4 regions of the Chryseobacterium sp. CP-77 genome follow, and region 3 is predicted to be linked to each of the others. Evidence: riboswitches for the same ligand, from Rfam matches in the RefSeq annotation. Region 3 holds a riboswitch; each other region holds the start of a gene.
What was found. A riboswitch is a leader RNA that binds a small molecule or an ion and turns the genes downstream of it on or off. The one in region 3 is predicted to bind cobalamin.
Positions count from the first base shown of each region.

Region 1 (7,989 bases), 1.9 Mb from region 3:
CATATTGTCTGCATCAGAAACTATTGATTTCAGATCAATTGTCGTTGTGTTTCCTGCAGTAACCTGTGAAGGGAAAACATTACTTACAACAGGAACTGAGTTATTGGTAAATACCGTCAGTGAAGGGAACCAATAGTAGTCGTTCAGAGTTTTTGTATTGATAAGGGCTCCGGTCATATCATAGGTATGAATCCAGTTTTTCTGGTAGTGTGCTCCATATCCGCTTTCTGTGGTATTCAGAACCAACTCTCCGGTAACAGGGTTTACACGAAGAGCCGCTCCGTACGGAATTTGTTTAAACTGACCTGTTTGTCCTGGAATTGCAGCAAAGTTTTCGTTAAATGTTTTCGTTGTAACATCAAATCTCACAATCTGTGTTCCTGAGCTCCAGCTGCTTATTGAATTGATCCAGTATAAAGCATTTTCTTTGTTACTTGCTGTGAATCTTCCGGCATTCCATGCTCCCCAGTCTCCGATATACTTTGTAGTTGGGATATTGTAGATCTGTGTTGCAAAAGTGGTAGGATTAATGCTGATCAGCTTCTGATCCTGAATTCCCCATACACTTCCGTCTTTAGCCTGAACCACAGAGTAGAAGCCTCCTGCAATAGTACTCACTATCGTATCGGTATCAGGATTAATCACTAAAATTCCTACTCCCTGTTTTACGGCAAAAACATATTGTGAAGTACGGATCATATTTCCGATCTGCCCGTTTCCACCTGTTCCGGTAATTAAATTACCAACCTGTAAATTATCAATATTGAAAAGAACAATACCGGTGGAAGTACCAATATATCCTTTATGTTCATTAACACCTACAAATGATCTTCCGTCACCGCCTCCGATGTTATTAAAACCAGCAATTTTCTGCATAGTCTGTGCATTGGCTACAACCAATCTTCCTCCCGGAGTATATTGAGTATCTCCCCCATCAGCAGCCTGCTTTGATACGAAGTAAAATTTATCACCATAGATTGTTCCGTACTGTGTCGTTGCCCCGAAAGCCTGATTATTATTGGCATTACTGTACACACGGTAATTGATCTGGCCGTTATTATCAATGAAGTTTACAGAACCGTTGGTATGACCAAACCATTCTTCGTTCACCATAAAATATCCGTTGGTATAGTTTGTAGAAGCTACATAGGGAGAAACCGGAGTCATGGTAGAAGAAACAGGTGTTTCATTAAATCCTACATTGAAATTCCATACATCCCAGGAACCATTTTGTAATGTCCGTGAGGAAGCTCCAACACTGGAATATCCGAAATCTGCATCCGTCGGATTCTTTACCCAGTACGCCCAATATCCGTTCACGGTCCAACCTGACTGCCAATGATCGTTCGCAGCATCTATAATGGTGTAGCTGTCGAAATCATAAGCTGTCGTATTGACAAAACCATTGACCGGATATAACGGATAAGTGGTATTTCCGCTTTTGATCAGGGCATTGGTCCCCTGGCCGTTCAGATCAAATCCAATCCCTCCGACTGCTGATCCAAATTGTGTTCCCTGATAAAGCAACGTATATAATCTGTGGTCTGCTTTAGCAATAGCTTTCAGCATGTCTTCTCCGGTAGCACTTCCGTTCCATTTGAATCCCCAAACCATCGCATCAGGATTTTTACCGTCGTTCCACTGTACTACAAAAGCAGCCTGATTGGTTCCCGACCCTACCCAATACTGAATATCAGAAAAACTGATGGCAGTGGTATTAAGATTACTGATCCCTGAAATATCATTTCTGGGCACACCCTGTACTTTTATCTGTGCATTGGATACGCATGCAAACAGAAAAAGCATCATAAAAAGATAAAACTTTTTCATTTTTTATTAATTTAAATAGATTGTATTATTATTTGAAATGCAGATCGTAAGCTCCTGCTACTTCTGTAGAAACTTCACCAAGCCAGCCGGCTTCCTGATTGACTCCTGTATATATTTTCATAAAGTCTACGCCCGGAAGTTTTACATATTTTCCACTTCTGTCTACCGCCCATGAAATATCAATATTGGAAGCTTCATCATTATTCGGAGCATTATCTGCATATCCGAACTCATATGATTTTCCTACCCAATAGGATCCGTCACCGTTCTGATCATAAAAATTATTGGCGAGTCTTGTTCCCGAAAATCCGTAAGAACTCTCAGTATACCATAAAGGATAATAGCTTTGTACGTGAAATGTATTTTTTGTTTTAAACCCCTGATTTCCGAGGTTATCACTCCACTTGATATATTCCACATCGGTCTGCCAGAATTCAGTTCCGGCTACAGGTGTTTTATTTTCGTCAGGCTTAAAATAAGTTATGCTGTAATCTTTTACGGTAGCATTTTTGAAATACTCGCTGCCTGCAATTTCATACCATTCATCATTATCCGGCTTTCCGTTTTTATTTCTGTCGTAGGCCACCATAATAATTCCCGGTTCACAGGATCCTGAACGTTGATCCGCGGCATCATTTCCAAAGAATGCATTTCCGAGTATTTTAAAATCACGTCCATTTAAATTCGGAATGGTATGATCAAAACCGAACACTACATATCCTCCATATCCTCCCAGACTAATCATGGTTGAATTACCTCCCACCAAAGATTCATTGGCTTTCTGAAGCATATTCGCGGCAGTATTCCCTGGTAAATATTCCGGGATTTCATTCATAAACTGTCCTACGGCAGGGCGGAACTCCAATACTTTGGAAATATATTTACTGTATGGCGTCTTTTCTTTGGTAACGATTATTTTAGAATGAAAAACCTGCTCGTTTCCTTTATTCCTGATCTTTAAAGTCAGAGGATAAGCATCTGCATTCACACTGATAAATTCAAGTTCTGAGTTTTGGGAAATAATAGAATCGTTGATACTCCAAGTAACCGATCCTGATGCATTGGTAGGAATACTCAAAACCTTTAAACGCTCAATGGTATAGGAATCATCAAGGCCGTTAAAGGTAAATTCGTCTTCATCATCATGTTTACAGGCAATCGCTCCTAAAAGGAAAAAGGATAAAAGCCCGGTTTTTAAATAAGTAAAGGTATTTCTGTTCATGTCTTAAGGTTGGTTATTTGTATAAAAAAGCGAAGTGGGCAGGGATATTTCCGCCTTCCGTTTTCCATTTAAAGTGTCCGTTTTTATCAAAGCAATACACAAATCCCATGGATACATAATTTCTGGCATCTGTCATGTAGATATCTTCTGTGATTGGGTTTACGGCAATGCCGTAAGGGGTTTTAATAGCATCTTCATATTCTTTGTCAAAAATTCTGTTGGCGATGATCTGTTCTGTTTTTACATCAATGATTCCAAATGTCTTTTTATAGCTGTGGGTATTGTAATTGAATTCATTTCCATAGAAATAGAGTTTATCATTCACGATTGTCATTTCACTCACGGAGAGATGGAAATCTTTCTTGACCGTTCCTGTAGCTGCATCTATTAAATACAAACTGGAAGGAACATTATAATAATCTCCTCTTGAGGTTACATAGAGATCTCCGTAATTATCTTTTTTAATGTGATGAAGATTGATGGCAACATTTATTTTTTTAAGTTCTGTAAAAGTATTCAGGTCGATGACGGAGACTGTATTATCATAATCTGGAGCCTTATATCCTCCGGAATTGGCTACAAATAAGGTATTTCCCACAATTTCCATTTCTTCGGGCTGATATCCTACCACTACTTCACGCTGGATGGAAAGAGAAGTGGTATCAATTTCCACGACTTTCCCTTTCGGTGCTTTCGGATTAATCGCAACAGGTCCGGCGTAGCTGCTGGCATAAGCTTTTCCGTTTTTGAAAGCAAGGTACCGGCAGTTTTGTAATGGAATAGAAGTAATACGTTTGGCCGTTTTGGCATCAAGAACTTCAATTTTATTGGAAACATTGACTACGATATAAAGTTTGCTTCCGTACACTTTGATATCATTTCCTACATCTCCCAACTCCTTTACCACATTGGGATTGATTTCTGCGTAAATATTCCGGTAATAGGTTCCCTTGGTGTAATCAAAAAAATCAAGGGTACATTTATTACTTCCCATGTTTCCTTCATTCAGCATGTAAAAGCCTTTTATTGCTGTGTTTTCTGAAGGAAGTCCTTCCACCACTTCCTGACGGACAATAATATCATCCGTACGGCATGACGTAAGAAAAGCTAAGACAAGAAATAAAAAATAAAAGTTTAGTTTTCTCATAGGGTGAAGTTTAGAATAAGTTTAAAATTTCTTCCGGGCATCGGATAATTGAGGACCACATCATAGTATTGATTGAAAATATTATTCATCTCAAGGCTTACTTTAAACTGATGATTCGCCCAGTTGAATTTTTTCTGAACAGAGAGATCGTGAGTATACCAGGGCTGTACATAATTGTATTGAATATTGTCCTGATTCACATCATATCTTTCTCCTACATACATCGCACTGTAATTGAAACTCCAGTCTTTATAATCCGCCATCAGACTGAAAGATCCACTGTGCCATGGTGTATAAGGAATCTGATTGCGGTAAAAAGTATCTTCAGGATCACTCATGTCTCTTGCACTTTGATAAGTGTAGGACAGCAACGGTCTAAGAGTAACTTTTCCCAATTGAAGTTCTGTCTGCACATTCACATCTGCACCAATGATTTCAACCATTCCCAGGTTCATCATCAGCCAGCGGAACATGCTTCCGTTAGGGGCCGCTACAATTTTATCCTGTACTTTGTTGTAGTAACCATCTACTTTAGCATAAAAGGTCTTAAAGAGACGGTTGGTATAATTCTTCTGATAGGTAAATCCTACATCATACTGATGGGTAAATTCAGGTTTCAGGTAAGTATTTCCGATATTGGTATAATACAGATCATTAAAGGTTGGAAGTCTGAAAATTCTTTTATAGAAAGCCCTTAGAGTAAGCTCTGGAATTTTTTCCGGCTGATAGCTCATAAAAACAGCAGGCGTCCACTCTCTGGCATCTCCCGGTCTTTTGTTTTTTCTTACTTCTTCAAAAGTAAAAGTTCCTAAAAGGCTTCCCAAAATTTTGAATCTGTTCCACTGATAGGTCGTTGCCAATGCTACCAAGGTAGTGTAACGGGTAGGATAAGAAAAATTATCCAGATTGGCATCCAGATTATTGTACTGAAAATCTCCACTCAGACTGACATCCCAATTGGGAGTGATTGAGTAAATATTGGATGAGGAAAGATAAAGCTCCTGCTGGATATAAGTATTATCAGTATAAATAATAGACTGCGAACGAACCGTATCCATAAAATGGGTATAATCGTAGGCAAATTTTGCTTTCAGCTGTGTTTCAAATTTCGGGAACAGTTTTTTTCTCAGATTGGCCTGTACGAAATAATTTTCATCTGAAAGTCTGGCTCCTCTTCCACCAAAACGGCCATTCACAATGGGAGCCGGCATTCCACGATCTGAAATATAACCATACCCTCTGATATTCCAGCTTCCGTTATTTAAAGTTCCGTTGAGAGAAGTTTCAAACCGTTTTGCTTTGATATCTGAGTCCTGTCTTTTAGCGATGGTATCGTACGCCTGCTGCCCATCAGGATATTTCTTCGCGTACCGGAACCTGTAAATTCCGTCACTCTGCATAAATTCTCCGCTGAAGCTGGCAGAAACTCTGTCTGATATCTTCTGTTCCAATCGGAATGAAGGATTAAAGAGATCAATAGATGCACTTTTTGCCCTTATCACCAAATTGGTTTTTCTATTTCCTTTAAATACGGGTGTTTTAGGCTGTAAATAAATAGATCCTGAAGAACCGAAGTCTTTTGCAGGTTGAAAAATCTCACTTTTCTGTCCGTTGTACAATGATATTTCTTCCAGATCGTCTAAAGAATATCGTCCAAGATCCACCAGCCCGTTTTGGGCATTTCCTAATTGAATTCCATCATAAAACACACCTACATGCTGGCTTCCCATACTTCGGATGTTGATGGTTTTCAAACCACCCAATCCTCCATAATCTTTAATCTGAACTCCTGAAAAATACCGCAACGCATCTGCGACAGAATGACTGTTAAGCCTCTCCAGCTGCTCACCCTGCAGGATTTGTGCAGGAATAATTTCTTTAAAATTCTTTTTGTAAAGATTGATCCCTTTAATCGTCTCTTCCTGAAGACTATCTTTTTTCTTGGTTTGGGAAAACAAAAGTTGAGATGTGATCACCAATATTGTGAAAACAGCTTTTTGAATTGCAGAAGTAGTTAGTTTTGCCGCCATTAGCTCATTTAGGGTAATGAAGACGCTAATGGGTATAAGAATACAACGACAAAGCACAGCTGTCACTGCACACAATCATTGATGTCCTAAGCTTTATTCCACGAAAGCGTCAAACGATTATTGTCTGGCAGGTCTTCTGACTTACTCCATTTTTGAAATCCTTCCCATTAAAAAAACAGTGGATATATTCTTCAAAAACTTTGGTGCGGAGCTTACAGCAGCGGGTCTGTTCCGGATTTTCACCGGATTCCCTTTTAAGAGCTTTTTACGGCTCACCAAATTCCGGCAAAGATAAATAATTATTCCTAATCCCCAACTAAAATCATGATTTATAAACAATTAAAGCTCCCGAAGGAGCTTTAACATGATTTCAACAAGGGTTTCCTTTTAAATTCCAATATTCAGAAAAATACTGAATCTTGATTGAGCTTCAATATCTCCTCCCGCCAGGCGCGTGTACATGGGAAGCATGACTTCACTTCCCAGGCTCAGCTTTTTATAAGAGGCTTCAAAACCTAATTTTCCATACAAGGCACTTCCTGCAGTGTTCGGCAATGCTTCATCAAACTGTTTATTCTGAGCATAAACTTCTCCCTGAACTCCAGTTTTTACAGAGAATATAGATTTTTCATTTCCTGCAACCTGATAAAAACCTGTTGCTGCATAATTCCATTGGTTTCCAAAACGGTAATTTTTCCTGTTCTCTGTTTTAATGGTGTAATCTGTATTCACCAGTACGGCTACTTTATTTTTCTGAAACTTATAATTCAAAGCCGCCTGATAATCCCAGCTGCCAGTTCCCAGCTGAAAGCTTGGGTTGACACCGGATGCCCCTTTTTCATCAAACTTCCCGAGAGGAATTTTCACACCCAAACCTCCGCTCAGATGATGGAAATTATCTTTAGAGCTCATCAGCTGGTAAATTCCCATCAGGTTTAAATCTCCTATTCCATTGATTCTGATATCTCCCTGCATGGTTTTCTTTTCATGAAAATGGAATGGAAGGCTCGCATAAACACTCAGTTTTTTAGTCAGTGGAACTTTCCCCCAAAGTTGCAGCGTATTGAAATACTGATCCTGGGTAAGATCTTTTACAAATAAGTTCTCTTTCGCTTTATAATGCTGCGCAAAGTATTTGATCCCGATAAACTGCGGATTCAGTAAAGATTCAAAACCGGAAGATCCGTTTCCTGCTGCACAACCACAGGCATCACAATCATCATCAAAATCGAATCTGCTAAAGGTTTCGGGAGCAATATACGCACTGTCTCTAATCGTTTTCGCCTGATACTGATTAAACAGGATCAAACTTACTATCACTATAATCTTCTTCATGTTTTTTATAAATTATTCTGCAAATTTTGGATTGGATATGAAACTTTTATCCGATAATGTTTTCAGGAATGCAATGATGTATTGTTTTTCCTGGCTGTTCATGGCAATTCCTATGTGGCCGTTCTGTTTCAGCTGAGGATCAAGATTGGCATTATCTTCCACCTGATCCGAATAGAAATTAAGTACCGCCTCTAAGGTGTAAAATCTTCCGTCATGCATATAAGGTGCGGTATATTCCACATTTCTTAAACTGGGAACACGGAATTTCATCCAGTCGACCTGGTTAAGAGTAACTCTGTATCGTCCGGCATCTTTGAACTCCGTATTGTAATAGAGTCCTGTATTTCTGAAACTCTCATCGGTAAACAGCTCTCCGCTATGACAGGAAGCACATTTCTGCCCGAATAAAGCCATCCCTTTAGCTT
Region 1 covers NZ_CP143637.1:3,932,782-3,940,770, reverse strand. Annotated here, with positions in the region: gene V0410_RS17515 (DUF5074 domain-containing protein) at 1-1,830, opposite strand, end outside; gene V0410_RS17510 (cell surface protein) at 1,859-3,052, opposite strand; gene V0410_RS17505 (YncE family protein) at 3,066-4,199, opposite strand; gene V0410_RS17500 (TonB-dependent receptor plug domain-containing protein) at 4,196-6,229, opposite strand; cobalamin riboswitch at 6,339-6,524, opposite strand; gene V0410_RS17495 (transporter) at 6,617-7,564, opposite strand; gene V0410_RS17490 (cytochrome-c peroxidase) at 7,577-7,989, opposite strand, start outside.
Region 1: another riboswitch for cobalamin. It lies ahead of V0410_RS17500 (TonB-dependent receptor plug domain-containing protein); the one in region 3 lies ahead of V0410_RS09245 (acyl-CoA thioesterase).

Region 2 (7,989 bases), 1.6 Mb from region 3:
CATCGATTAAGCATAGCTGACCGCCTCTGCAGTCAATTCCTCCCTTAATTGTTTTCAATTCTTTTCTTTCGATTTTCTTTAAATTTTTCATAATAAATTGTACGTTTAGTTCAATTCGAAATTAATAAAATTTTATCAACTATGGTAGAATTATTGTAAAATTTTTATTTTTTAGTTGCTTAATCGTGGGCTGATTGAGGTTTATTTCATGTAATGAATTAAAATATTTTTGAGGAAATAAACTTAAACCAACCCTTAAAGAATTCCTCCCATTTCCATAAAATCTTGTCCTGTGACAAGTCCGTTTTCCGATCGGGTTGGTAACTTTGACTTAAAATTAATCCACCAAATCTGATAATATTATGAAAAGTTTATTCAAATTCTCTGCAGTATTGTTCTTTATTATTATCCTTGCCGCCTCTCCGGTATATGGACAAAAAATAAAACCTTCTGAAAGCGGTTATGCACCTGTTAATGGTATCAAAGTTTATTATGAAGTCTATGGCAAAGGAAAGCCTCTTGTATTGTTACATGGTGCCTTCATGACGATTGATTTGAACTGGGGTGAATTGATCCCGGAACTGTCTAAAAACAGAAAAGTAATAGCTCTTGAATTACAGGGACACGGACACACGCCTTTTTCAGAAAGGAAATTATCGCATGCTACTTTAGCCAGTGATGTTACAAAGGTAATGGACTATCTGAAAATTGATAAAGCAGATGTGGCAGGCTACAGCTTTGGAGGTGAAGTGGCCTATAAACTGGCTATTCAAAGTCCGGAAAGACTGAACAAACTGGTTATTATTTCATCAACCTACAAAACTAACGGCTGGTTGCCCGAAGTAAATAAAGCTCTTGAAGGAATGAAACCTGAACTCTTTACAAACAGCCCTATGCATGCTGCCTATAATGCTGTAGCACCTGATAAAACAAAATGGAAACCATTTCTGGAACAGATGATGGCTTCTGCCGGACAGCCTTTCGACCTGGGTGATGATAATATCTCTAAAATTCCGGTGCCTGTTTTAATCATAGCTGGTGATAATGACGGATTGGATAAAACAGAACTTTCAAAAACCTATAAATTATTGGGAGGTGATGTTTTTGCAGATATGGGCGAATTGCCAAAGTCCCAGCTGGCTATCGCTCCCGGACAAACCCATGTAAGCCTGATGATGCAGACGGCAATGATTTTGAACTACCTGAATAATTTTTTAAAATAACTTGAGGATGAATACAAAATTTGAGGCAGGAATTAATATCGCTATCAAAATTCCCAAAAATAAATACGAAAAAACGGTTGCTTTTTACAGAGATATTTTAAAATTGAAAGTTGAGGAAATGCCGATAAAAAATCCCACTGTTTCAAGAACCCACGAGGTGAAATTCGGGAATAATATCATATGGCTGGATTGTGTTGATAACTATACCCATTCTGAAACATGGCTGTAGCTTACCGTTCCCGATGTAGAAGCTGCTACACAATATCTGCTGTCAAACGGTGTGGAAACCTGTGACGAAATAGAAGAGCTTCCTGAAAATATGCACTGGATTACCGATCCTGCCGGTACCGTGTTCAATTTACAGGAAAGAAAATAGCCAAAAACAGAAATACGATGTAAAAAATTGCTTAAAATAGGGCTTTGTTCAAAATTTTAATATCTTTAGCCGTCAAATCATTACAATTTAAAATATTTTTATGCAGACGAGACCATTCCATTTCATTGTCACCATCTTTTTTCTGGTATTAAGTGCAACTGCATTTTCACAGAAAACAGCCGCGTTGGGTTCTTTACTGGACAAAAACTCAGAATTTATATTCCCGCAGACTCCGGATAAAATTTCAAAAGCATTGAACGTAAAAACTGTTTTTTATGAAGATGCCAACGAAGAAAAATACGCAAAATGGCCTATGAAAACAGGACTGGAGCTTTATTGCAGCCTGGGAAAAGACAATACTATCAATGAAATGTTTTTTGTGACTTCAGACAATAAACCTGTCATTGTGGAAGGACTTCCTTTTGGTCTTGTGCTGAATAAAAGTACCTTACAGGATAGTAAAACCAGGTTCACTAAATACAATGCTAAAACGCAAAAATTAGGAGCTGACAGTGAATTTCCAGGTGGATCAAAACTTGTTTTTAAAAAAGGAAAACATTATGCAACATTGTTTTTCGACAGTAAGAACCTGTTAAAATCAATAGGTTTAACAACAGAACTTACGGATCCGGCTGCCAATTAAGTACTAAAAAACAAAATAATTATACTATCCGTCATTATTGACGGATTTTTTTATCCTCAGACGGCGTTAACTTTAAAATAAATCTATATCGTCAGCCCATGGTTGTTTTTTACCTCAGCCATCACAAAAGTACTGTGCGTGCTGCCGATAGAATCTACGGATCCCAGCTTGTTAAATACAAAATCCTGATAATGCTTCATATCCCGCACCTGCACTTTCAGAAGGAAATCAAAATCTCCGGAAATATTGTAACATTCCGCAACTTCTTCAATTTCTAAAATTTCTTTTACAAAATCATACCCCACAGACCGGTCGTGAATTTTAAGTTTGATCTGGCAGAACACCGTAAATCCACGGTTCAGTTTTTCAGCATCAAGAACTGCCGCATATCTTTTAACAAAACCTTCCTGTTCAAGCCTTTTTACCCTTTCGAAAACCGGTGAAGTAGAAAGGTTCACTTCTTTAGCGAGCTCTTTAACGGTAAGTTTGGCGTTTTTCTGGAGGAGCCTGAGCAGCTGTACATCCTTATCATCGAGTTGTTCCACAGAATATTATTCTTTTAAATGATTAAAACAGTCAAATATAAAGAATTATATGCTTTTATTTTTAATTACTGAAGTTTAATTTGCTTAATTATTTGTTTCCAGTTGTGGTTTTATTCTGTATTACTAATTTTACACAAAATTAAAAACTTTTACTGATAACCTTTGTTAAAGGTAAAAGTACAGTTCTTTACAGATACTTCATCAAACAGGAAAGGTTTTACTTAAGGTAGATTAATAGGGAATCGTGTGCAAATCACGAGCTGTCGCGCAACTGTAAGTAACCCACCAAAAGTTTCTGTCCTTGCAGATCCACTGCCAAAAGCGGGAAGGATGACGGAAACTGTTACAAGTCAGGAGACCTGCCTTTACTGAATTGACAATGCTTTCGCGGGCTGAAGCTTTGGGTCATACAGATGGTATATCAAATTTTGTATTTTCTTCTGAAGGGAAATACATTGTCTGCTATGTCACTATTTTCCTGAAACTTTTTCCGCAAAACATAACGAAGCATTGTAAAGGACTTCCCAATAAGTTTAATTAAAAAGTTTAAAAAATGCAAACTCACATTCTTGGCTATCCGCGTATTGGTAGCAAAAGAGAACTCAAAAAAGCCTGCGAGCAGTACTGGTCAGGTAAAATCCTTTTGGAAGAACTTCTGAACACCGGAAGAACTCTCTGCAGTCAAAACTGGAATATCCAGAAAGAAGCAGGAATAGATCTTATCCCATGTAATGATTTTTCATATTATGATCAGGTATTGGATATGAGTCTTGTCGTAGGTGCCATTCCAACACGGTACCATGAAGTGGTGCTTAAAAAGAACAATACTGAGCTGGATCTTTACTTTGCCATGGCAAGAGGCTATCAGAAGGACGGCCTGGATATCACGGCCATGGAAATGACCAAATGGTTCGATACCAACTATCATTACATCGTTCCGGAATTTTATAAAAATCAACAGTTTAAGCTGAGCTCAGATAAAATTTTCAATGAATTTGCAGGAGCAAAACAAGCTGGAATCAATGCGAAACCGGTTATTATCGGGCTGGTTTCTTATCTGTTATTAGGAAAAGAAAAAGAAGAAGGGTTTGATAAACTGGATCTGGCCGGAAATCTTCTTCCTGTTTATATAGAGATTTTAACCAAACTTCAGGAGCAGGGTGCAGAATGGATTCAGTTTGATGAACCTTTCCTGGCATTGGATTTAACAGAGAAAGCCAAAGAAACTTACCGTTATGTGTATGCCGAAATCAGAAAACGTTTCCCGAAACTGAAATTTATTGTGGCTTCCTATTTTGACGGATTAAAAGACAATACTTCACTTGCCGTTTCACTTCCTGTCAATACATTGCATGTTGATCTGGTTAGAAATCCTGAGCAGCTGGATGATATTCTGAATGTTATTCCGGACAGTTTAAACCTTTCATTAGGACTGGTTGACGGTAGAAATATCTGGAAAAATGATTATGAAAAGTCGTTGTCTTTTATCAGTAAAGCGGTTGAAAAATTAGGATCTGAAAGGATTTTCATTGCACCATCATGCTCATTGCTTCATTCACCTTGTGACCTGGATTTTGAAACCAATCTTAACCCGGAAATTAAGAACTGGCTGGCTTTTGCTAAACAAAAAGTAAAAGAAGTAGTAACTCTTAAAGAACTGGCTTCCGGAACGGAAAATGAACAGATTTTTGAAGCATTTGAAGAAAATAAAAAAGCAATTGAGAGTAGAAGAACTTCTTCTCTTATCCATAATGATCAGGTAAAACAAAGAGCCGATGCTGTTACTGAAAAAGATGCTCAGAGAACAAACACCTTCAAAATCCGTAAAAAAGAGCAACAGGAAGTATTGCAGCTTCCTTTGTTCCCCACCACTACGATCGGATCATTCCCGCAAACCGCAGAAGTGAGAAGCTGGAGAGCCAAATTCAAAAAAGGAGAACTGACAGCAGAACAATATGATATTTTACTGAAAGAGGAAACGCAGAGAACAATCCGCTGGCAGGAAGACATCGGAATTGATGTATTGGTTCACGGAGAATTTGAGCGTAACGATATGGTGGAATACTTCGGAGAACAGCTGGAAGGATTTGTATTCACCCAAAACGGTTGGGTACAAAGCTACGGAAGCCGTTGTGTAAAACCACCTGTGATCTTCGGTGACGTTTCCCGCCCAACTCCGATGACGGTGTACTGGTCTCAATATGCCCAATCTCAGACTGAAAAATGGGTAAAAGGAATGTTAACAGGCCCGGTTACCATTTTACAGTGGTCTTTTGTACGTGATGATCAGCCTCGTTCAGAAACTTGTAAGCAGATTGCCTTGGCAATTCGTGATGAAGTGGTGGATCTGGAAAAAGCAGGAATCAGAATTATTCAGATTGATGAGCCTGCCATAAGAGAAGGTCTTCCATTAAGAAAAACAGACTGGCAGAACTATTTGAAATGGGCCGTAGAAGCTTTCAGAATTTCAGCAAGCGGAGTAGAAGATGCCACTCAAATCCATACGCATATGTGCTATTCAGAATTCAATGATATTATTGAAAACATTGCGGATATGGATGCCGATGTGATTACGATAGAGTGTTCCCGTTCTCAGATGGAACTGCTGAATGCTTTTGCAGATTTCAAATATCCGAATGAAATTGGTCCTGGAGTATACGATATTCACTCACCAAGAGTTCCGTCAAAAGAAGAAATGACTGAGCTGCTGAGAAAGGCTCAGAATGTAATTCCTGCCAATCAGCTCTGGGTAAATCCGGATTGCGGACTGAAGACAAGACACTGGGAAGAAACTGAAAAAGCTTTAATCGCAATGGTGGCTGCTGCCAAAGAAGCTTCTGTAGAATATGCACTTTAGAAAACTTTTACAATAATTAGATTCAATAATTCAGATCGTGTTATGATTTTCATGGCACGATCTGATATTTTTAAATTATTAAATTTTTGAAAAATAAAGTAGTTGAAAATCGTCCTGATTTAAAGTGTAAGCAAACTTGTCTTCATAACCTTAACACTTTCATAGGATCTTAATGGTTCAACAATCTAAATTATTTTGCCTGTAATACACTTGGCGGATAGCCATACTGTTTTTTAAAGGCAAATGAGAAATGGGATAAATTTTCAAATCCAAGATCCAGATAAATATCAGAAACAGATTTTCCTTTTTGGCTTAGCAGAAAATGAGCTTCCTTTAATCTTCGAAGCTGCAGCCATTGTCTTGGAGGGATTCCGAATATCTTTTGAAAATCCCTTTTAAATGCAGACAGACTTCTCCCTGTTAAATAAGCAAAACGTTCTACATTGACATTGAAATGAAAGTTTTTATTCATAAAACTCTCAATATCTATTTTATAGGGCTCGGAAAAATCAAACAAAATATCCTTAAGACCGGGATCGTAATTCAACAGTAAAAGGAGAGCTTCTTTTTGTTTAAGCCTCAAGATTTCTTCGGAAGCAGGAAGATCTTCGTACGGTAATAATGAGTACATAAAAGAATGTAATGCCTTTTGCTCCGGTTTTATATAGGCCTGAACATTGTCCTTTTTTTCTGCCTGATACCCATATTCTCGGCTGAAATCATGAAGCATGGCATCGTCAAAATAGATGGATATGGTTCTGATTTCCCCGTTTTTGGGTGGATATTTTGCAAATTTTAATAAATGATTTTTTCTGGCAGAATAGAGTTCTCCTTCTTTAAATATCGTTTTTGTGATGCCGTCATTAAGTTCCATTTCCCCGGAAAGCACCAGGCCGAGGCTGTGAATTCGTGCAAATTGTTCTCCTTCCCTGAATTCTGAAAAATGACAGGAATAATTGATGGGAAAAGGAATATTATTTTCGCTCATAGCTCAGATAGTTGTTTCTTGATCAATTCTTATTCAAACTTACAAAACTTTTAAGGATCATAGAATCTCCACAGCAAAGTAATCCTGAGAATATTTTGCTGTGAAGAAGATCCTACTAAGCCAGAATCGTTTTGGGTTCCAGGTAAGCTTCCAGTCCGAATACACCAAACTCACGCCCGATACCGCTTTGCTTGAAACCACCGAAAGGCGCGTATGGATCGTGGGTAAACCCATTAATACAGATTCTTCCGGCATCAATCCGGGCAGCTACACGTTCCGCATGTTCATGATTATCAGAGCTGATATAAGCTGCAAGTCCATAAGTGGTGTCATTGGCAATGGCAATGGCTTCTTCCTCATCAGCATAAGGAATAATAGACAATACAGGCCCGAAAATCTCTTCCTGTGCAATGCGCATATCATTACGGACATTGGTAAAGATGGTTGCTTTTACAAAATTACCGCTTTCAAGGCCTTCCGGTTTTCCTTCACCACCTGCAAGCAGAACGGCTCCTTCTTCCTGTCCCATACGGATATAACTTTGCACTCTTTCAAATTGTTTTGTACTCACCATAGGCCCTACAAGAGTATCTTCTTCAGCAGGATTTCCTACTTTTACCTGTCCGGCTGCTTTTTTAGCCAGTTCATTTACCTCCTCCAGTCTGTTTTGCGGAACCAATAATCGGGTAGGGGCGATGCAGGCCTGGCCATTATTCATATAAGCCCCGAAAACGGCCATTGGGATTGCTTTTTCAAAATCGGCATCTTCAAGAATAATATTAGGAGACTTTCCTCCAAGTTCCAGGGTTACCCTTTTCATGGTGTCTACAGCTCCTTTGGCAATCGCTTTTCCCGTAAGTGTAGATCCGGTGAAAGAGATTTTTGCGATATCCGGATGATGGGTAATTTCATTTCCAACTACATTTCCTAATCCGTTAACAATATTGAAAACTCCTTCCGGAAGGCCGGCTTCATGGAAACATTCAGTAAGCAGCTGGGTTTGTGCCGCACTCATTTCGCTGGGTTTGATAACAGCGGTACACCCGGCAGCAATGGCTGTAGCAAGTTTATTACAGATAAAGCTGTTGCTGGCATTCCATGGGGTAATGATTCCAACGACACCTAAAGATTCAAAACGTACTTTGGAATGTCCCACCGTTCTTTCGAAATCATAAGATTCTAAAGTATTGATCGTAGCTGTAAAGGCAGAGATTGCATTTTGGACACTCATTCTGCTGAACTGTAAAGCTCCTCCATATTCATTCACCATGACAGCAACCAGCTCATCTTCTCTTTTGCTTACGGCTTCATGCAGTTTTTTAAGAAAATGGATTCTTTCTTCCTTTGTTGTTTTTGA
Region 2 covers NZ_CP143637.1:477,767-485,755, forward strand. Annotated here, with positions in the region: gene V0410_RS02040 (bacteriocin-like protein) at 1-91, opposite strand, end outside; gene V0410_RS02045 (alpha/beta fold hydrolase) at 363-1,223, shown strand; gene V0410_RS02050 (hypothetical protein) at 1,231-1,452, shown strand; gene V0410_RS02055 (hypothetical protein) at 1,700-2,242, shown strand; gene V0410_RS02060 (Lrp/AsnC family transcriptional regulator) at 2,326-2,787, opposite strand; cobalamin riboswitch at 2,983-3,168, shown strand; gene metE (5-methyltetrahydropteroyltriglutamate--homocysteine S-methyltransferase) at 3,341-5,644, shown strand; gene V0410_RS02070 (helix-turn-helix domain-containing protein) at 5,835-6,632, opposite strand; gene V0410_RS02075 (aldehyde dehydrogenase family protein) at 6,748-7,989, opposite strand, start outside.
Region 2: another riboswitch for cobalamin. It lies ahead of metE (5-methyltetrahydropteroyltriglutamate--homocysteine S-methyltransferase); the one in region 3 lies ahead of V0410_RS09245 (acyl-CoA thioesterase).

Region 3 (7,989 bases):
CCGACCCTCTGAGTAGATTCATTGGCAAACTGTACCAATTTATTAGACTCATTCTTAAGATTATCGAAGTTCATAGGCTTTCCCTGCATTTTCAGGAAATCTGCTGCTGTTTCAGCTTTTGGAAGTACGATCCAAAGGATTACATATAGAAGACCTATTAATGAAGAAGAAATGGCTGCTGTAAAAATTCCTAATACGAAAATTCCCAGCCAGATTGCTCTCATGGTAGTAATATCCATTCCTACGTACTGAGCTAAGCCTGCGCAGACTCCGGCAACTTTTTGTTTTTCCGGATCACGGAACAGCTGCTTTTTATCGGTATAATGAGTTCCTGAATTATAGTTTCTGGCAGATGTTTTTTCAGAATAATACGCTTCTTCCTGCTCTTCGATTTTTTCAGGGCTTCCGATCTGTGCGATTACCCTTTCTACATCGGTATCGTTGATCACTTCACGTTTTCCTAAAGAATCTTTGAAAATTTCCACCATTCTTATTTCTATGTCATGCATTACTTCATCAGCCTCAGAAGCATCCAGAGAGCTTCTCAGTGCGTTCAGGTAATCGCTGAGCTTTATATATGCGTGTTCTTCTATGGTAAAAGAAAAACCTGCGAGTCCTATTGAGAGTGTCTTGTTCATAGCTTTGTTTTTTAATTTTGTTGGGTGATTTGGTTTACTGAGGCTGTCAGTTCATTCCATGTATTGAGAAGTTCATCCAGGAAAAGTTTTCCTTTTTCTGTGATCTGATAATATTTTCTGGGTGGTCCTCCGGTAGATTCTTCCCATCTGTAAGAGAGAAATTCTCCGTTTTTAAGTCTTGTAAGAAGAGGGTAGAGGGTCCCTTCCACTACATCCAGTTTTCCTTTTTTCAGTTCATCAATAAGATCAGAAACATACATTTCTCGGTTATTGATGAGACTTAGAATACAGAATTCCAGAATTCCTTTTCGCATTTGCGCTTTGGTATTTTCGGTATTCATCTTTGATAAGTTTTGTTAATTAGTTATATTTTTAGAAAAATGCCCCTAGCTAGCTGAGCCTATTCTAATTTTACATTACAAAGATATGTAAATAAAATGGTATTATGCAATACAAAGTAGTGAAATTTTTAAAATAAATTATTTAAAACATTGATAATCAGATAAATAATTTTTATCATCAATTTTGAGTCAAACGGATTTTAGAAGAAAATGTCTGAGAATTTTTAAATTTTTACATAGAATTTTGAAAATTGGAGAGAAAAAATGATCTTTTATCACTTATCACTCATGTTCTAGCCCCGATAGCAGCGGTTACCCCACAGCAGCCCCGGCTTTAGGCAGGCGCGAGGAGTATGAGCGGATAGCGGGAGAAAGCTTGTTATCTGTGAATACTGTTTTATAGGAGGGAAATTCTGACAGATAATGAGACATGGATTTTGAGATCGGTATTATGATTCGTATTTTTGTTAGAAATAAAAAAACATCCAAATCATTCCTATTACCATGACTATTTTAAATAAGTACAGGCACTTATCAGTATTTCTTTTGGGGCCGCTCTGTTTCGGGCAGTATCAGTTTGAAATTAAAAATGTATCAAAAAACTATGATGCAGTCATTCAGACAGAAAACTGTTACGATGACAGATGTGGAGGAAAAGGAACGGTGGAACTGTTTGACCATAAAAACAGCAAAGTACAGACTTTTGTTTCTGATGATCTTGTTGTATATGCGGAACAAGGCCAAAAACCGGTTCGCGGGAAATTGATTCCGCTTTCAAAGGATCAGCGTAGTGTAATTGTAGATGATTTTAATTTTGACGGTACCGAAGATGTAGCGATAAGAAACGGAAATATGGGAAATTACAGTTCGGCTTCTTATGATGTTTATGTATTCAATACTACAAAAATGGCATTTGTAAAAAGTGAAGAACTTACAGACCTTGGCTCAAACGGTTTTGATTTTTTTGAAACAGATGCTAAACGGAAGCGTCTTATTTCCTATGGTAAGTCCGGTTGTTGCAGGATTTTTACAACAGAATATGCCGTTATTCCGAACAAAGGACTGGATAGAGTACTGGAAAAAGAGGAAGATATGACCAATGAGGATCAGGTAAAGGTCATAACGAAAGAAAAGATCAATAATAAATGGATTACCAGAACAAAGGTATATCCGGCAGATCAATATAACAGAAATAAAAAGTAAGATGAAAATTCAGAAAGAGATAGATTTTATTCTGGCAGTAGATGCGCTTAAAAATGTACAACGAAGAAATTATAATGCAGACGATTCCCGGAGAGAGAATACGGCTGAACATTCCTGGCAGATCATTATTCTTGCCCAGATCCTTTATCCATATGCTAAAAACCGAGCTGATATTGATTTGTTAAGGGTGATAAGAATGCTTTCCATTCATGATCTTGTGGAAATAGAAGCCGGAGACACCTTTATTTTTGATGAAAAAGCTATGGTCGGAAAGTTTGAAAGAGAGAAAGCTTCAGCCCAAAAGATCTTTGGAATTCTGGATGAGCCTTTACGTACAGAATTTTTTAACCTGTGGCTGGAGTTTGAAGAAGAGAAAACTCCGGATGCTATTTTTGCCTGTGGAATCGATAGAATTATGCCGTTTATTTTAAATTCCCATACTACAGGAAAGAGCTGGACAGAAGCCGGAGTGACGGAAAGACAGATCCGGAATATGCTTGAAAATGCAATCAGCAGAGCATCAGACGAAATGGGAGAGGCTTTTGAGCTTTTACTGAACAGAAGTCTGGAAACAGAAAAGGTATTGAAATAATGTCAATGGAAATATTTAAAGCTTCGGGCGGCCTTTGGCCGCCCGAAACTTTATTATTTATAGTATCTGGATTGGTTTCTTGAATTCGTCGATGGCTACAAAAGTAAAATCACCTACAATAGCTTTTTCTCTTTCATAGGAGTACATCTGCTCAGTGTAAATCTCAACATTTACTTTCATACTGGTTTTTCCCACGTAGGAAACTTTCCCGATCAGTTCCACAATAGTTCCGGCAGGAATAGGTTTTTTGAAATCGATTTTATCACTGCTCACGGTTACCACTCTTTTTCTGGCAAAACGGGTTGCGGTGATAAAAGCTACTTCATCCATCAGCTGCATCGCAGTACCTCCAAAAAGGGTATCGTAATGATTGGTTGTGTTAGGGAAAACCGCTTTAAAGATTCTGGTTTCGGATGCTTCAATTCTTTCTTCTGTAGTCATATATCATTATTAATTAAAGCGAAATGAAAGGATACTAAAACAACAGAATAATGACAGGAACTTATAGAACTCCTGAAACAATCCATCAGATCAATACAACTTCAAATCGCGAAAGTTACATGTTTAAGAAAAAGGCAGGTCTCCTGACTTGTAACATCATTTATCTCCTTCCCATGCCTCGCACAGTGGATCTTTGATAAAGACTTCAGTTACTTTACAGTTGCGCGACAGTCCGTGATTTTCACACGGTTCCCTTTTAATCTGCAGTGATGCAGAACCAATTTCTGTGATGAATAAGCGTAAAACTTTTCGAATGCAAAAATAATGAATTTATTCCGGATTATGATAAATAATCTGGCTGATTACTCTTCCCTTCTTAATTGTCCAGAGTGTTGTATATCTGTTTTCTCCTGAACCATTGATCATATAAAGGAAAATATTATCATTGTCGAGAGAAGTTACCCCGATGTTCTCAAAATCCATGGTAGGCTGGAACATGTTTTTGATGGCTTCCCTTACAAAAACAGAGCCTCTTCCGGGCTGCTGCACTCTGATGGATTTGATTTCGGTCATTCCTTCAGGAAGATCATTTCCAATTCCCCATGGTTTTACTTTATCAATCGTAAGAATTTTTCCATCTGCATCTTTTTCCTTTTTACGGTATCCTGCATTAGACGGATAAATATCAATCACCACTTTGCTTCTTTGGGCAGTAGGAATCTTAGGATCAGAATTGTCTGTGAAAATCAGGGATCTTCCGTTTTTAGATCTGGATGGAGTATAGGCAGGAAGCTGGTCTACATAGGCAATACGCCCTTTATTCACCATTCCTTCTTTATCAAGAGTTTCATAACGCACAAAAGGTTTGTCGTCATCCTGTTTCTCAGGATATTTAATCCATATCCATTCCGTTTCTCCGGGAGCTGGCTTTACATAAACGAATACATCGCCTTTACGCATACGGATCTTGTCTACAATTTTTCGATAATCGTCTTTATGTACGCGTACGTTGGCATATCCTTCTTCAGCTTTTACCACTCCAAAAGGAACTTTAGTCTGCCCTTTTACAAAAGCAATAGATAAAATACTGAATGCGGATAAATAGAATGCTTTATTTATGAAAGTCATCATGAAAATTTTTTGATCCCTCAAATATATAAATTAAATGCTTTTCGGAAGATAATTATACCGTTGCAGTTCTTTTAAATCTTGTATTTGTTTCAGATAGCCTTCACGCAGAAGAAATATTTGGTGTGAAATATCAAGAACTTCCTGATAATTATGATCAGAAATAATGAATCCCTTATACGCAGACTGTTCAATGATTGCAGCTTTCAATGCTGCAGAAATTTTCGGAGAAAGACTATGGAAAGGTTCGTCCAGTAAAACAAAATCAGCTTCAGAATAAATGATCATTAAAGCTTCAATGACTCTCTGCTCACCTCTGGAAAGATTTTTAGGTTTTTCTGACAAAAAAGGACGGATCAGATCTGAAGTCAATAATAGATCTGTATTTTTCTTATTGCAAAAAAGAGGAATTAAGGTTTTAATGGTATTGTACTTCGGTAAGAAAATATCCTGTGGCAGGTAAGCAATTCTGTTTTTTCTGTCGGAAATACTTTTCAGAACTTTGTCATTGTATCTTATAAACTGGGTATCACTACTGACAGTCCCAAAAATAATTTTTAATAATGTTGATTTTCCAGCACCATTTCTGCCCAGAATTCCCATAATCTTTCCGGTTTCACATCCTAAATAAATATCCCGCAGGATATTATTATCTTTAAAAGACTTGGTTATGCTGTCAATATGAAGCTTACTCATAAAATTCCTGTTATTATTTTGACAATCACACAGACAGATACTGTGAATCCCCAAAGGAAACTTCTGGAAAACCCTGAATTGGCATAAAAGTAATATTCGTTTTTAAATCTGAGTTCATATATAAAATAATGAAGGACAGGAGATATTAAAAGAAAACTCAATCCAAAGTTCTCAATATTGAAAGAGGATAAACAAGAAGCTAATAAAGAAAATATCAAGGTGGGAATTATTATTTTTTTATAAAAAATCCAGAGAGTAGAAATACTTTTGAACATATATTAAAGCATAGAGTTTCTGTGTGTTTTACACTTTATTGTCAAAAATATTAAAAAATACAATGCTATATGGAGAAAGTATAAGCTATATTTGAAAAAATACCCTATTTTTCAAGGAAATTTTAAAACTAATAAACATGACCCAAAAACTACTTTTTGTATTCTCTTTTATGTTGGGAATATCCAGCTTTCAGGCAACCCACAAAATAGATGAAGAATCCCAATCTTTATTTTTCTGTGATACCAATGCTCCAACAGGGCTTCACATGTCGGATATAACGCTTACAACGGGAACAGTTACCTGGACTGCAGATCCCAATACACCCAATAACAGGATCAGATATAGAATACCGGGAACTACTACATGGATGGCAGCGGATGTTGCCCCAGGACAAAACTTTTTCACAATTACAGGTTTGCAACCTTGTACAACGTATGAAGTACAGGTAGTGAAAGTGTGTACGACACAGGGATTATGGTCTAATCCTATATTTTTTACCACTACCATTAATTATTGTGCAAGTGCTTCTACGGATACCACGATGATGCATATTTCCAATGTGACCGTAAATTCTACAGGAGTTAACACACCAATGGTAAGTGACTCCGGACCTTCCGATTATACAGATTACAGAAGTGACCTAAGCCGTAGAGTTAAATTTTTTATAGGAAGTACAGGAAATAAGCTTTCAGTAACCAATACCTGGACGGGAACTCCAGGCACAACAACAGTAACGGCGTGGATTGATCTTAATGCCAACGGAATTTTTGAATCCAACGAAAGAGTGATGGTAGCCAATAATGTTACTCAGGTTGCTCCGGCTGTATCTGTGTTTACGATTCCAAGTCTGGCAGCAGTGACACTATGCGGCGTTACTATGAGAGTTATTTCCAGTCAAACAATACCTTTAGATGCCTGCAGTACATTTACCTATGGGGAAGTTGAAGATTATGGAGTAGATTTAATCAATCTCACCCTTGGAGTGGAAGACTCAGGAAGGTCTGTAAAAACTGAAATTTATCCTAATCCCACATATGATATTTTAAATATCTCCGGAATTTCAGAAGCCGCCGATTATGAAATTTATAATATAGCAGGACAGAAAATTGACGAAGGAAAAATTTCAAAACACCTTGTAAACCTTAACCATTTATCAAAAGGAGTTTATTTTATCCAGCTGAAAGATAAAGAAAAGGTAACCCGATTAAAATTCATTAAAAAATAATAAAAAAGAGAGAGCTCTGAAAAGTGCTCTCTCTGTATTTGCGTTAATTTGATTTCTTATTCATTAAATTCTCTCAAGTTCATCCGCATCAATCGTGGTTTTGAAAGTTCCGTAATTGACAATCACTTTGTTTCTGGAAATTTTCTCAATGGTTCCTACACTGGTACTTCCTGTAATACGGACACGTTGTCCGATTTTCATCCATACAGCACGATCGGTTTTACGCTTTTCTTCCAGTTTTTCATTGGTTTCAGCAATTTTTTCAATCACTTCTTCTTTTTTCAGCTGTTGAGTGATTTTTCTCTTAACAACCTGAAGGCGTTTGGATTCATCCTTATCTGTTCCCAGTTTTCTGAATTTTTCCTGTTCAAGAAGCTTTACAAAATCTTTTACCACATCCTTTCTGGATTTTCCTTTGGTATAGCTGTCGATGAATGCCTCAATCTTATTTCCGAACTGAAGTTTGCGGTGTTCCTCTTCATACAGCTTCTGGAAATTGAAAAGTTTCTGCTGAAGCTGGTCATTCAGTTTCTGAAGGTTATCACGTTTATCTTCTACGGATTCTTTTCTTTCGGCAAGATCGGATTTCAGTTTCTCAACCTCAAATTTTTCCTGCTGCAGTTTTACAATCGTCTTATCAAGATTCACAATATCATGCTCTACCTTTTTCTTAGCCGAATGGATGATAAATCTTGGAATTTTATTCTTTTCTGCAACCTCAAAAGTAAATGAACTTCCTGCCTGTCCCACTTCCAGCTTATACATCGGTTCCAGTGTTTCTTCATTGAAAAGCATGGCTGCATTCTGGGCGTTGGGAAGCTGTTCTATTACCAGTTTAATATTGGTATAGTGCGTTGTGATAATGGCAAAACTCTTTTTATCATAGAAAAACTCCATGAAACTTTCTGCCAGCGCACCTCCAAGCTCCGGATCAGAACCTGTACCGAACTCATCAATAAGCAAAAGCGTATTGGCGTCTGCTTCACGGATGATTCCTGACATTTTCTTCAATCTCGATGAATAGGTTGATAAGTGGTTTTCAATAGATTGGTTATCGCCAATATCCGTCATAATTTTCTCAAAGAAAAACATTTCAGATTTAGGGTGAACCGGAACCAGAATACCACTCTGAATCATCAGCTGTAATAATCCTACCGTTTTCAGGGTAATTGACTTTCCACCGGCATTCGGACCGGAAATACAGATAATCCTGTTATGTTCTGTTAAGGTAAGTGTCTGAGGGTGAATGGTTTTGTTCTCTACTTTGTTTCTTAACCATAAAAGAGGATGATAAGCATCTTTTAATCTCAGCGTTTTATGATGATTAATTTTCGGAAGAACGCCGTTAATCAGTTCACCAAATTTCGCTTTAGCTCTCGTAAGATCAAGGTCAAAAATATACACCTGATATCTCCACAGCTGAGGCTGAAATTCCGCCAGTTCTGCTGT
Region 3 covers NZ_CP143637.1:2,071,330-2,079,318, reverse strand. Annotated here, with positions in the region: gene V0410_RS09265 (PspC domain-containing protein) at 1-638, opposite strand, end outside; gene V0410_RS09260 (PadR family transcriptional regulator) at 650-979, opposite strand; gene V0410_RS09255 (XAC2610-related protein) at 1,484-2,182, shown strand; gene V0410_RS09250 (HD domain-containing protein) at 2,184-2,774, shown strand; gene V0410_RS09245 (acyl-CoA thioesterase) at 2,832-3,215, opposite strand; cobalamin riboswitch at 3,332-3,512, opposite strand; gene V0410_RS09240 (hypothetical protein) at 3,546-4,346, opposite strand; gene V0410_RS09235 (ATP-binding cassette domain-containing protein) at 4,377-5,039, opposite strand; gene V0410_RS09230 (GEVED domain-containing protein) at 5,452-6,540, shown strand; gene V0410_RS09225 (endonuclease MutS2) at 6,604-7,989, opposite strand, start outside.

Region 4 (7,989 bases), 180 kb from region 3:
ATAGCGACTGAAATGAGAACTCCGGCCTGGCTTCTGGGATCATTGGTTTTTTGTAGAAGTTCCTTCGCTTTTAAAATATATTGTAAAGATTCCTCAAAGTTTCTTTTAGCAATATTGGCTGTTGAAAGCAGCATATAGAGATCAATGGAGGTTTTTATATCATGAGATTTTTTTAACAATTGTTCCCCGATTTTGATGGTGTTGTCAGGGTTGTCATAAATTTCAAGTTTTGCTTTTTTTATTAAGAGACTGTCGGGCGTCTTTTGGCCTTTCACCCCATGACAAAAAACAGCCAGCAGCAGTATTATTTTTAAAATGGATTTCATAAGGCTTTTGTTTTACTGATTTCCTGAATATAGGTGTTGGGAGACATGCCGGTAACAGATTTGAAAACAGTTGTAAAGGCACTGTGTGATGAAAATCCGGAGTATTCTGCAAGATAGCTCACTTTATAATTAAGAAAAGCCGCATCACTTCTTAGTAATTCTACAATGTGATTGATCCTGAGTTTGTTGATATACCTATTAAAATTTTTCTCCTTATTATTAATGACTTCGGAAAGGTACTTTGTATTGATTTCCATTTGAGAAGAAAGCAGCGACAGAGACATGTTTTTATTAAGAAATCTGTCGGATTTTTCAAATTCTTCTAACTTTTGCAGAATTTCATCTTCTTTTTCCTTCGATATTTTGGGCGTCCCGCTATCTTTTATTGTATTTGTTTTGTTTAAAATAGCCGGCTGAGTCTTTTGGCTGGTCTGCTTTTCAAAGAAATCAAACTGTTTTTTTAAATCTCTATTTTTACTTCTAATGACTAAAAAATAGGCAAGCAAGCCCAGGATTATCAAAGATATAATGAAGATTAAAACCGAGGAAGATCTTAAAAGCATATACCTCTGAAATTCAATGTTTTTATTCTGATTGGTTTCCACAAGCTTCACGAGATATCGTATCCCTTCTTTTGAACCGGAATCTGTTTTTGTTTTTAAATCAGTGTAAAGTTTATTGTACTGATGATATTTTGCATCATTATGTACCGCGTAATAATTACGGGACAGTGATTCGTAAATTTTAATTTTTAAATTATTAAACGGAAGATTCTCTATCAATCGAAGACCTGCCTCCAGTTTTTGAATAGAGGTTGCATAATCCTGTTTCAGGAAATAGTATTGGGACAGATTCTCATAAGCCAAACCTAAAAGAAACGGCTGGTTTTTCTGAGATTCAAGATCAGCAATCACATTTTCTATAAGTGTTTTATATTCTATCGATTTATTCTGCTTCAGCAGATAAGAAGAGCGAAAAATTCTGTTTTCTATTTTTAAAATTCTGTTCTCTTCATTATGATTCCCCAGGTATTGGTTGCTTTTATCAAGATTTTGTAAGGCTTCAGGATAGTTTCTGTTGATTCCTGAGTTTAATGCCTGAAGTTGATACAATTTTGCAGTGGTGATTCTTAAGGAACGATCATTACTTTTAGGAAGTTTCTGATCGGACAAAAGATTGGTAATAATTCTCTTTGACTGATTGTATAAACCCAGATTCTGATACTGATCGGCAAGATTATAACCACTGAAGACCTGCATACAATATGAAAGGTTATTTTTCTGATCAATATCTTCTTTTTGAGCAAAAATATTGACAGACTGTACATAGTCTCCCTTCAGGGCAAAAGCTTGTGAAATAATATTTTGAAGTACAATTTTGTGCTCTTTATTTTGATCACTCACAAGAATTCCCTGGGTATAACTGATGCATTCGTCGGGATTCTGATACAATTTCAGAAATGCTTTATCTGCTAGCATATTGAAGTCGGGGCCGGACTGTCCTTTGGTAATAAGGAAGCAGAAAGTGAAAATAAACAGTAAGATGTGAAATAATTTTTGTCCTGATAAATTGTTTTTTGTGTTTTTTTGAATAATTCCGGTAAAATCCATATTCAAAATATTGTTTTATATCTGTTTGGTTACTAGTATTTTAAAAATTAAACTCTTTTAAAATTCACGAATTATGAAAGTCAATTTCTTTTAATTGAGTGAATGTTGTATTAATATTGTTTTCACCAATTCGAAACGCTAAATATAATAAAATATGAAAAATTTTTACAGAATGTCAATGAAAATATTGATAGCTTGTCTTTTCCTGAAATTTGGTTTTGCAGAAGCACAGCTTACTGTAATAGGCCTGGGAAATTATAATGTAGGCGCAGTATCGGATAATGGAGTCGTAAGCTTGCACACCAGTGCAGGAAGTATATATAAATGGAATGCTGCAGGAGGACTTGTACAGATAGGTTCTATAACAAACGGGTATCCGGCTGCAGGCAGAACCATTGTTTCGAATGACGGGACCAAAATATCATCCTCCGTTACCAATGCCGCAACAGGATTTAATGAAATATCTACTTATGATGTTGCTACGGCCACATGGGTAAACAGAGGCGGGCTTGTACCTACAGGATGGGATGGCAGCGTAAGCTCTACCTGGGGAATGTCAACCGATGGAAATACTATTGTAGGGCTGGGATTCCTTACAGCTGCGAACGCACATGCTGTGAAATGGGACGAAGTAAACGGCGTGGTAGATCTGGGAAGTATAGTTCCTGGACGCAGCTCCAGAGCAAATGCAATCAATGCAGCAGGAACAGTGATTGTAGGTTGGCAGGATGAATCAACCGGAACGAGAAGCGGAGCAAAATGGCAGGATGGAGTGGAAAGTTTTATTACAGATAATAATGGGAATCATGTAGGAGAAGCAGGAGGAATTTCTGCAGACGGAAATACAATAATAGGTTCGGCAAATCCTAATCCTTATGTCTGGAATGCTGTGAGCGGACTTACTTATATAACGCATCCTAATGCTTCTTTCAGCTTCAAAGGAGGTGCCACCGGGATTTCTGCTGATGGGAAAAAAGTGATCGGGTATTACAGAGCATTTGGGGCTCCACCCATGTCAGGAGAAGGCTTTATCTGGACCTCTGCCGCCGGAAGGATAAACCTGAATGATTATGCGGCTTCTTTAGGAATTGCCACTAATGGAGTAACAATGGGACTTCCTCTTGCGATTTCACAGGACGGAAAGAAAATTGCCGGGTCAGGGACGAATGCTTCAGGGCAGATGATTGCTTTTTACCTCGATACTTCTGAATTTTTATCGGTGAGTGATGCTGTGAAAGAGAAAAACAATGCAGGTATCTATCCTAATCCAGTGGCTGACATCCTGTATTTTAAAGGGAAAGGAAAAATAGAGAAAGCAGAAATTTATAATATGGTTGGACAAAAGGTAAAATCATTGGATACTGTAGAAGGACAGATTGATGTTTCATCCCTGTCAAAAGGAGATTATATTTTACAATATTCAGTAAAAGGAGTACAACAGGAGCCTTATAAATTTATTAAAAAGTAACATATATAAATAGTAAAGTAGTGGGATGAATGGCTGTTTTCAGTATTGAAAGCGGCCGTTCTTTTTTGTGTATATAACAAAAGGATAGCATGTTTTGTATAGAAAAGTCTGATTTTTGGCGAATACATATAAAAAACTATCTTTGCAAAAATTTTGGTTTCCAGTATTTTGGAATGAAAAGGGAATCGGGTGTAACTCCCGGACTGTCCCCGCAACTGTAAATCGCAACACAAGTTTCTGCAAAACGCCACTGTGTAAAAACGGGAAGGAGCAGAATGCGAAAGTCAGGAGACCTGCCAGGATTATAATTAAAAAACATATTGCTTTCGGAGGAAAAGTAAAAAAGTATGGATATAAAAAGATCTTTAGTACTGCTTTTTTCATCTTATGGGTGTTTTCTTTTTGGACAAGAGAAAACGATTGACACTATTTATGTCTTCGACAACCAGATGAACAGGGTGAAACTTTTTCATCCCGTAAAAACAATTACAGCAGAAGATGCTGAAAAAAATTCCAGTAATCTTTCGGAGCTTCTGAGGTTTCAGTCGCAGGTTTTTATTAAAGAAAATGGCCGTGGAGCTGTGTCTTCACCTTCTTTCAGAGGAACTACCGCCCAGCAGACTGCATTCGTGTGGAACGGAATTAATATCAATTCTAATTTTTTAGGGCAGGGAGATATCAATAATATTGCTTTGTTCGGCTATGATCAGATCGGTATCAAAGCGGGTGGAGGAAGCGTGGTGTACGGAAGTGGTGCCATCGGGGGAAGTATTCACCTGAATAACACCCTTGATTTTAATAAAGGTTTCCATGGTTCTTTATTTTCTGAAGTGGCTTCCTTTAATACCTATAATAATTTTGTGAAAGGGTCTTACAGCAATGATAAGTTCAGTTTTAAAGCCTCCGGAAATTATTCCGTAAGTGAAAATGATTATAAGGTAAGCGATCTGAATTATATCAACAGAAACGGGAATTATTACAATACGACATTCAATGTAGGAGCATCCTATAAAATTACAAACGATCATAAGGTTTCGTGGCAAAGCCAGTTTTTTGATTCTTCACAGCATTATCCCGTGTATGAGGAAACGGGAACAAAAACAAAATATACAACTCAAAGTGTAAGAAGTCTTCTTTCTTGGGACTGGAACAAAGCGAAGTTCAGCAATTCCCTTAAAACAGCCTACACGGAAGAGAATTTTCAGTATTTCGGTTCGTTAAACCAGCCTAAATCCAGTGGAGGAACCGGGAAAAATTATATCTTTAAAAATGATTTTAATTATTTCCTGAACTCAAAATGGAATTTTAATATCATCGGAGAATTTCAGATTAATAAAGGAGAAGGGTACGAGAGCGGAATATCCAATGTCAGCAGGAATATAGGTTCTGTTTCGGGATTATTGCGGTATTTTGCAACAAAAGACCTGCGTTTTGAAGGAGGATTCAAAAAAGATTTTGTAGAAGATGTAAAGTCTCCCTTTATGTATTCATTCTCCGGAAAATGGAACGCCGCAAAATGGTATGATCTGAGTATTAACGTATCCAAAAACTTCAGATATCCTTCATTTAATGATATTTATTATGAACCGGGAGGAAATAAAGATCTGAGACCGGAAACCTCTACTCAGGTGGATATGACCAATGAGTTCAAAGCGGGAGATTTCAAACTTACTCTGTCTCCCTATTATATGAACATCACAGATCTTATTGTATGGCTTCCAACGGCTATGGGATACTGGCAGGCATACAATGTCAATAAATCCGAATCTTACGGGCTGGAATCTCAGTTGTCTTTCAGCAAGCAGTGGGGAAATCATAAATTCAGAGCCAATGCAGCATATTATTATGCAAAAGCTATCGATAAAGAAACGAAGATGCAGAGACCTTACGTTCCCATGCACAGGGGAAATGCCGGTATAGATTACGAATATGGTTTCTTCAGGTTGTATGCACAGGGACAGCTGAACGGTGTTACCTACACCACAAGTGATGAAAAGAGATCAGAAGCTATAGATCCTTATTTTCTTTTAAATATGGGAGTTTCTGCCACCTTAGCAAAAAAATATACCTTAGGGTTTAAAGTGAATAATCTAACCAATACCTACTATAAAACCGTTTCTTTCTATCCTTTACCGAAAAGAAACTATAGTGTGTATGCCGCAATAAATTTTTAATAAATTAAAATTGAATAAATTATGAAAATAACTAAACTTTTAACTGTCTTATTTGCAGTTGTACTATTGTTTAATATGTCTTCATGTACAAGTGACTCTGCCGAGTTTGAAATTTCTCCGATCACTTACCAGAACGGATATTTTATCTCTAATGAAGGGAATTTTAACAGCCAGGGTGCTAAAGTAACATTCCTGACAAGAGATTTAAGCTTAAAGCAGGATGACGTATATGGGTACAATAACAATAAAGAAATTCTGGGTGACGTTCTTCAGACCATTGGTCTTAATGGAAATAAGGCTTATCTTGTGATCAATAACTCAAACAAAATTGTTGTAGTAGACCGTTACACATTTAAGAAATTAGGAGTAATCACCAATCAGATTGATAACCCGAGAGGAATTGCTTTTGCCAATGACTTTATCTATGTTGCTAACCTAAACTTCTCTACGAATGCAACAAGTGTAACGAAATATAAGGCTTCCGACTATTCATTTGTAAGCAAAATCACGATGACAGGCGGGGCTGATAAAGCAGTGGAAGCAGGTGGAAATATTTTTGTACAGAATGCTACTTCAGGATATGGAAATATGATTACTTATATCAATACTTCTAATGACAGTAAAACTGAACTTACTGTTCCGAATGGTAAGATCAACAGTACTATTTCATACAAATCCAATGTATATACAATTTCTTCTACAGCTACTGATTCTTATATCTATAAAATCTCCGGCACAGGGGCTATGACACCAGTAGTTACATTGACAGGAATTCCAAGTGCTACCAATCTTCAGATTGATAATGATAAAATCTATTTCAGTTCTGCCAATAAAGTGTATACAACAAGTTTAGCTACACCAACAGTTCCTGCAAGCCCGCTATTAACAGCTGCAGACGGTGGTCCTTATTTTACGCTTTATGGATTTAATGTTATTGATGGTAGAATTTTTGCATCAGATGTTAAACAATTCACTCAGGAAAGCGAAATGACTGTATATTCAGCAACTACGGGTACCAAGCTTACCTCCCTTAAAACAGGTGGTCTTGGTGCTAACGGAACTTTCCTTAACCCGCAATAATTATTACTTCTAAAAATAATTTTTTATTTTTTCATCATTTGTGTTTTTTTCCGGCCGGTTTCGAAGAAACCGGCCGGCTTTGTTTCCTTAAGAAAAAAATTCCGGCGGGATGGAACATCCCGCCGGAATTTTTAATATTTTTCTAAATTGAATTATAAGGTTAATCCCAGTTTCTCAGCTTCAGCAATGACAAACTTCGTTGCTTCTTCTTTTTCATTGGGAATTTCACCCTCAAGAATAGCTTCTTTCACTTTCTCTTTCAGGATACCAATTTCACGGCCCGGCTTAAGATTAAACATTTCCATAATTTCTTCTCCGGTGATCGGCGGCTGGAAGTTTCTTACCTGATCTTTTTCTTCCACTTCCTTGATCTTGACCGCTACATATTCAAAGTTTCTTTTGAATTTCTCCTGTTTTTTAGAATTTTTAGTGGTAATATCTGCCTTGCAAAGGGTGAAAAGGTCTTCCAGATCTTCTCCTGCATCAAATAAAAGTCTTCTTAATGCAGAATCTGAAGCATCATCCGTAATCAGTGCAATTGGCCTTGATGAAAGCTTGACCATTTTCTGAACATATTTCATGTCAGTTCCCAAAGGTAATTTCAATCTCTGGAAAAGTGTTTTTACCATTTTTGAACCTAAAAATTCATGCCCGTGAAAAGTCCATCCTGTTCCCTCTACAAACTTTTTCGTAGGAGCTTTTCCGATGTCATGAAGAAGGGCAGACCAGCGAAGCCAAAGATTATCGGTATTCACAGAAATATTATCCACTACTTCCAGCGTATGGTAAAAATTATCCTTGTGGGTTTGTCCTTCCACTTCTTCCACGCCTTTCAGTTCAATCAGTTCAGGAATAACAAGCTTCATAAGACCGGTTTGTTCCATCAGTCTCAATCCGATAGACGGCTTTTCAGACATCATGATTTTGTTAAACTCTACCATGATTCTTTCCATAGAAACAATCCTGATTCTTTCCGCTTCCTGCTGGATCGCTTTCAGAGAATTTTCCTCAATTTTAAAATTTAAAGTGGAAGCAAAACGCACTGCTCTCATCATCCTTAACGGATCATCAGAATAGGTTTGTGCCGGTTCCAGAGGAGTTCTTAAAATTTCTTTTTCAAGATCATCAATCCCGTTGAAAGGATCAATCAATTCTCCGAAATTATTTTTATTTAAAGAAATAGCCATCGCATTGATGGTGAAATCTCTTCTTTTCTGGTCATCTTCAAGACTTCCGCCTTCCACTTCCGGCTTCCGGCTGTTTTCTGTGTAGCTTTCCTTTCTTGCTCCCACAAACTCAAGTTCAAGTTCTTTATACTTGATCATAGCCGT
Region 4 covers NZ_CP143637.1:2,248,107-2,256,095, reverse strand. Annotated here, with positions in the region: gene V0410_RS09980 (tetratricopeptide repeat protein) at 1-326, opposite strand, end outside; gene V0410_RS09975 (helix-turn-helix domain-containing protein) at 323-1,936, opposite strand; gene V0410_RS09970 (T9SS type A sorting domain-containing protein) at 2,091-3,404, shown strand; cobalamin riboswitch at 3,542-3,719, shown strand; gene V0410_RS09965 (TonB-dependent receptor plug domain-containing protein) at 3,752-5,578, shown strand; gene V0410_RS09960 (YncE family protein) at 5,600-6,658, shown strand; gene V0410_RS09955 (CCA tRNA nucleotidyltransferase) at 6,811-7,989, opposite strand, start outside.
Region 4: another riboswitch for cobalamin. It lies ahead of V0410_RS09965 (TonB-dependent receptor plug domain-containing protein); the one in region 3 lies ahead of V0410_RS09245 (acyl-CoA thioesterase).